2 regions of the Congregibacter sp. genome follow, and region 2 is predicted to be linked to the other one. Evidence: predicted binding sites of a transcription regulator. Region 2 holds the regulator's gene; the other holds the start of a gene.
What was found. The regulator LexA, encoded in region 2, represses DNA repair genes until DNA is damaged. The targets are predictions, from matches to a motif close to ACTGTNTNTANANACAGT.
Positions count from the first base shown of each region.

Region 1: a site for LexA is predicted at 1,155-1,172, ahead of recA (recombinase RecA). Genes of this name have one in related genera too.

Region 1 covers NZ_CBFIIF010000017.1:45,881-49,298, forward strand. The annotation lists gene ACTG39_RS08890 (M14 family metallopeptidase) at 23-1,054, shown strand; gene recA (recombinase RecA) at 1,382-2,434, shown strand; gene ACTG39_RS08900 (regulatory protein RecX) at 2,596-3,015, shown strand; gene ACTG39_RS08905 (mechanosensitive ion channel domain-containing protein) at 3,033-3,418, opposite strand, start outside.
Region 2 covers NZ_CBFIIF010000015.1:56,613-60,030, forward strand. The annotation lists gene topA (type I DNA topoisomerase) at 1-43, shown strand, start outside; gene ACTG39_RS08255 (hypothetical protein) at 47-535, shown strand; gene ACTG39_RS08260 (hypothetical protein) at 619-873, shown strand; gene lexA (transcriptional repressor LexA) at 1,050-1,676, opposite strand; gene ACTG39_RS08270 (DUF6763 family protein) at 1,833-2,150, opposite strand; gene ACTG39_RS08275 (mechanosensitive ion channel family protein) at 2,395-3,418, shown strand, end outside.

The DNA of each region.
Region 1 (3,418 bases), on a different contig from region 2:
GTCGCATAGTCAGGACAGCGGGATGAGACGTTTTCGTTTCCTTAAAAACCCTGATGCCAGTCTTGCGGGCACGAGCCCCGATGCCCTGTTGGAGAATCTTGGCGGTCCCGTTTGTATTTTATTTACCGGCGAAGACAGTACGCGGACCCGAGCGCTGGTGACGCTGCTCCACGGCAACGAACCCTCGGGTCTGTACGCACTCCATCGCTGGCTGCATGGCGGGCAGCAGCCTGCAGTTAACCTGCTGTTTATTGTGGCTTCGGTGCATGCAGCATTGGAAACTCCGCGCTTTAGTCATCGCATGTTGCCTCGGGCCCGGGATTTGAATCGTTGCTTCAGTCCGCCTTTTGACGACGAGCAGGGGCGTCTTGCGCAAGAGATTCTCGAGCTACTGCGTTTGCATCGACCTGAGGCTGTGGTGGACATGCATAACACCTCAGGCTCCGGTCCGTCCTTTGGTGTCTGCACGCATCTTGATCGACAACACGATGCCCTCGTATCGCTGTTTACCCGGCGCTTGGTGGTCTCCCACTTGAGCCTCGGGGCGCTCATGGATATCAGCGATGCAAGCTGTCCCACGGTCACCATAGAGGTAGGCGGGCGTTTGGATGATGATGCACATGAGCTGGCATATGAGGGGCTGCAGCGTTATGCCATGGCCGAGCGAGTGCTTGCCAATGATACTGAGACCGAATGGGGTATCGAGATCCTCCGCGACCCTATACGCCTTGAGCTGCGGGAGGGGGTGACCCTCGCCTATGCCGAGACGCCGCGGCCGGGACATGACATTACCTTGCGCAGTGACATCGAGCATCACAACTTTGGTGAGGTGAATGCGGATACGCCTTTGGGCTGGATTAAAGATGACCCCCAGGCTTTGTTTCGGGCAACCGACGCATTTGGACGCTGCGCCGTAAAGACGCTGGTACGCAGCGAAGCCGGCGCTTTGTTTCCCTCTCGGGGTCTCAAGCTGTTCATGATCACAACCAACGCCTCTATTGCCGAGAGCGATTGTCTGTTCTATGCGGTAGCTACTGACCCCGACCCCTGCTGATTGCCATTGTCACCCGTCGTAATTAGCGACAGGTCGTGAAACTGGCAGTATTTTTAATGACTTTTCGCCGCATATGATGGTTGCATTCTTTGGCGCAACCACTGATTATATGTACAGTAGTATTCCGGCAGGTAAATACCGCCGGTTTGGGCGCCAAACATGCCAAAGAATGGCAAAGGACGGCAAAGAATGGCAAAGAATGGCAAAGGATGGCAAAGCATCGGTAAGAACCGCCAATGAATGGCCTGCAACAAATGACCAGTAACAAATGACCAGTAACAAATGACTCGAAAAAATCGACCAGTAGCAAAATCAGGAGAGCAGCACATGAACGCAAATAAGGAAAAGGCACTCGAAGCGGCCCTCGGCCAGATCGATCGTCAATTCGGTAAAGGCACTGTCATGCGCATGGGAGACAGCGATCGCGTCGCTATCCCGTCGATATCTACCGGTTCTTTGGGCCTGGACGTCGCCTTAGGCATAGGTGGCCTTCCCAAGGGTCGTATCTGCGAGATCTTTGGTCCTGAATCATCGGGTAAAACCACATTGACCCTGCAGGTTATCGCGGAAGCACAAAAGGCGGGCGGAACAGCCGCTTTTATTGATGCGGAGCATGCGCTGGACCCGATTTACGCCGAAAAGCTGGGCGTACAGATTGATGACTTGATTGTTTCCCAGCCCGATACCGGAGAGCAGGCATTGGAAGTTACTGAGATGCTCGTTCGTTCCGGTGCTGTTGATGTGCTGGTAGTCGATTCCGTCGCTGCTCTGACGCCGCGGGCCGAAATCGAGGGCGATATGGGCGACTCTCACGTAGGCCTGCAGGCAAGACTGCTTAGCCAGGCGATGCGTAAGCTCACAGCGACCATCAAGCAAACTAATTGTCTGGTGATATTTATCAACCAGATCCGCATGAAGATTGGCGTTATGTTCGGTTCCCCCGAAACCACCACGGGCGGTAATGCGCTGAAGTTCTACTCATCCGTGCGACTCGATATTCGCCGTATTGGCGCGGTCAAGGAAGGCGATGAGGTGGTGGGTAACGAGACCCGCGTCAAAGTCGTGAAGAACAAGGTGGCGCCACCGTTCAAGCAGGCGGAATTCCAGATTATGTATGGCCGAGGTATTTATCGTACGGCAGAAGTGATCGACTGGGGCGTGAAGCTCAACCTTATCGATAAGTCCGGTGCCTGGTATGCCTACAAGGGCGACAAAATCGGTCAGGGTAAAGCCAATGCGGCGAAATTCCTTGAGGATAATCCGGCGCTAGGCAGCGAAATCGAGGGTTTGATTCGCTCGCAGTTACTGGATCTGGACGCTAAGGAAGAAACAGTCGATGCCGTTCTAGAAGGTGAAGAGGCCGCTGAAGACAATTCTTAATTGATAGACGACGCCGCTGGCGTCGTTCGCGCTCTCCGGGTGCTGGAGTACCACTTCCCCTACCACAGCTCCAGCACCCTTTTTTTGCAACAGACTAGTCAGTAGTCTATCCATCCATGAAACGCGCCGCTCAAGCTCCTCAAAGCCCTCGTAACGCCGCAATGAATTTGCTCGCGCGCAGAGAGCATTCCCTCGCTGAACTGCGGACTAAGCTCGGACGTCGTTTTGACAGAGACGAGTTGGATGTAGCACTTCACAAGCTCGCTGATGAAAACCTTCAAAGCGATGGGCGCTTTGCTCAGGCGTTTACACGAGAGCGAATGCTCCGTGGCATAGGCCCTCTGCGAATCGATTCAGAACTGCGCCAGCGCGGTGTTGATCGAAAACTGATTGAGGAGGCCATAGCGGTGACGCCGAGCGAAGAGGGCATCACCTGGCGTGAGCTCGCCAAAGACGTGCTGCAGCGAAAGTTTGGCAATGAGCGGCCCGAAGATCTTGCAGAAAAGGCGCGACGACTGCGTTTTCTTGGCTACCGGGGCTTTGGTGAAGAGGCCGCAGATCTGGTTCCTGATGTCTTCTAGTGCTAGCTGGAAGAGTACTAGCTGGAAGAGCCCGGTTCTGATGACATGATTCGGATGGGTAGGGGCTCGGCAGCATCGAGGTGCACATCGCGCTGGGGGAACGAAATACTTATACCCGCCGCATTAAACTCACGATAGATAATCTGTCTAAGCTCGGTAGATACCCTTGGGTAGTCGCGAATTGCGTAGCAACGCAGCCATAGCACTAGTGCGTTGTCGCCAAAATCTTCAAAACTGACATAGGGTTCGGGATCGTCAATGATCTCGGGGTGAGCATAGGCAACATCTTTTAAGGTCTGCATGGCCGCATCAACATCCGAACCGTAGGCGACGCCGATGGGGATCACCAGGCGGAGCTTGGAGTTACTTAAGGACCAGTTCGTTACCACGCTGGTGATCAGTT
Region 2 (3,418 bases):
GGCCAAAGCAAAAGCAAAAGCCAAGAGCTCTCCGGTGTCCTAGGCGATGTCGCGCACGCGAGGGGAGGCGAATCAAGCGCTTTACCGCGCGCGGATTCTGCTTGAGGCCTGGGATCGCATGCGCAGCGAAGCGAGGCACACCGAGAGCGCGCTCATAGACGGCTTTCTGCCGGCGGTGCGCATGCACTTGCTGGAGGCCTATGGCTGGTTTCTCTTAGCTGTATCCGGCGTCGAAGAAGCATCGTCGCTTACCCTGCCGGCAAATACCGGGGATCTCCCGCGGCCTGATGCCGGTAAGGCCCTAAGCCCCGAAATCGCTGAGTTTACCCAACTGGAGAAAACGGGCTGGCTGGCACAGATGCTCGAGGATACTTCGGGCGCAGGTCCATCACCGGGCGCCCAGAGTAGTGTGCAATCTGTGCAGGGGCTGTTGGTTAGTGACCGTGAAGTCGCAGGCTTTGCTGTCGTGATGGCTTGGGCAGATGCGTTATCGGCCACCATGACCAGAATGGATGATTCGCTATCTGAGTGTTAGAGCGCCCTGTCTCGTAGTCGACTTGTTCCGGAGGGAGCAGGACTGCTACCATTGCGCTGCAACTCTCATTTAGAGGTTACTGCGTGCCTACATCTTTGCTCGAGATCGTGGATCTCGGTGATGGCGACATAGTTCTACAACGTGCTGATGACGATAGTAAACCTCTCGTGACCATCAGCTTCTCCGACGAAACCCGAATGTACATTCTGGATAAGGGACTGGAAGTGGCGAAAGCTATGATTCAGGCCGGTATTCAGGCTGCCGCGGAGGTCGCGGAGCAGACGGACGTCGAAGTAGAGACTGAGCCCACACAAACAGCCCCTCGAATCCTGCACTGATTCGAGAGGCGATCGGCTGTGTCTAAGCCGGCAGCCTTGAACAAGGTTTTTTGTTCAGCCCCGGGGTGATTGAGGCCCTGGAAAGTCTAGGGCGCTGTTAATTTCGCTAATTCCGCCAATTCCGCCAATTCGGTTTGGTTAGCCAGGCATCCTCTATAGCGATTGCCAATCGAGTACTACTTCGAGTACTGCTTCGAGTACTGCATCGACCGACGAATCACCCCTACGCTTAGGCCTTCAATGGCGAAACTGCTCTCCGCGAGGTCAACATCGATTGGAGACAGGTCGTCGTTTTCGGGTAAAAGTTGCAGGTGGCGCTTGTCACGACCATGTTTCAGCCGCTTTACCGTTACCTCATCATCGATGCGAGCGACAACGATCGCGCCGTTGTCAGCTACCGGCGTGCTGTGGACGGCTAACAGGTCGCCATCGTGAATGCCTACGTTGATCATACTGTCGCCTTGAACCCGCAGTAGATAATCCGCCGGGGGGTGGAACAGGGACGGATCGATAGCGCAGTGTTCTTCGACATTCTCTGCGGCAAGAATAGGGTCTCCCGCTGCGACCTTTCCGACGATAGGCAGGCCCGCGTCTTCGGGCAGCCTAATACCTCGAGACGCTCCGGGGATGATCTCGATGGCGCCCTTGCGGGCGAGGGCTTTGAGGTGCTCCTCAGCGGCGTTGGCAGATTTAAATCCCAGCTCCCGGGCAATGTCGGCCCGGGTAGGGGGCATGCCGGTATCGCCGATATGACGACGGATAACGTCCAGAACCTGTTCCTGACGAGCAGTAAGCTTGAGCATGAGGCACCTGTGAATTTGTACAGTGCCTGTGATTATATACAGTAAACGCGGCGGAGCAACTAATCTTATTGCGACGTTTTGCCGCGCATCTTCGCAGTCAGTTACTCCCTAAAAGCTTGTCGCGCTGTTAACGCCAATGACAGACAAACGCCGTCGCTAGACGTCCTCGATTGCCAGTACCGTGTCCGGCTCGATATTGGATAGAGGGCTACTCCACTGCAGGGGGTGCATCGCTGCGTCCGGGTCGATCTCATCAGCGTCATCCAGTTCAAACGGCGTGCGCCAGTCTTCGGGTGCCGCTGCGGTGCGCAAACTGAGTTCCGCCCAGACGTCGAGATCAAAATCGGCTAGCTCTCCGTCCAGGTACTGGACCTGAACATTGGCCTCATCTAAATCGAGGGACACAATTTCAAACAGTTGGCCGCTCTCGCGATCCTGATACCAGCGGCCCAGTTTTGGTACAAATTGACTCATATCTCTTCTCCCTAGGACTCTTAAAGCTATCAGCATTTTGGGGAGATGCCAGCGAAGAAAACTGTCAGGATTAAGTGACAGTTATTGCCCTGCGCGTGAGCACTTTTGAAGGAACCGTGGCTATTCAATCACTTGGCGTTGCCGTTGCACGAAGCGTCTAAGCTTGTAGGGTCGCTGTTATACTTTCACCGCCTTAAGGGCGTTTTCTACATGCTCAAATAGTCTAAAACCAGTCGGGATCGCCATGGAATCACAACTCGCGGTTGCTTTTGCACACGTCGCCAATAGCCTCAACTTACCCTGGGTCTGGGTGGCTACGGGGGGGCTGCTGCTCATTGCGCTAGTTGGTCAATGGGTGATCGGAGCGCTTCTCCGGCGCGTCCACCGCTTGGCGCAGCAGTCTACTCAGCAGTGGGACGACGCTTTTGTGGTCGCGCTTATCGCTCCCGCGAAACTAGCCTGGTGGTTGCTGCTATTGACGCTGCTGTTCGCGCTATTACCCGCTTTGGCGTCCCTGAGAGAGGTCGCCTTAACCGTTCTCCATGCTTCGCTGGTGCTTCTCGTGCCCTGGTTTCTGCATCGCCTCATCGCCAACATCGAGGAGCAAGTTGTACTCGCCAAATTCGCCGATGGCGCATCGGTAGACAAGGCAACTGTGCGATCCACGGCCAGGTTGTTACGTGTCGCACTGTGGTTGATCACAGCGTTGATGCTTCTTCAGACCCTGGGCGTGTCTGTGTCCGGTTTGCTGGCCTTCGGCGGTATTGGTGGCATCGCTGTGGGATTTGCCGCAAAGGATTTACTGGCGAACTTTTTTGGTGGACTGGGTATCTACATGGACCGGCCTTTCACCATTGGAGATTGGGTGCGGTCACCGGATCGGGCGCTGGAAGGTACCGTCGAGGACATCGGTTGGCGCGTAACGCGCATACGCACCTTTGATAAGCGGCCGCTTTACGTTCCCAATTCGGTGTTCAGTCAAATTGTGATTGAGAATCCATCGCGAATGCTCAATCGGCGTATTTACGAAAAGTTTGGATTACGCTACGACGACAGCAGGGTCCTTGCGGCCGTGGTTGAGGCCGTCCGTGAGATGCTCAATGCTCACGAGGCCATCGATACGAGCCAGACCATTATTGTTAACTTTGAGTCCTTCGGTGGTTCGTCGCTGGACTGCTTTTTGTACTGTCATACAAGAACGACCAATTGGGTGGAGTATCACGGCGTGAAGCAGGACGTGCTCATAAAGGTCCTGGAGATAGTGCATC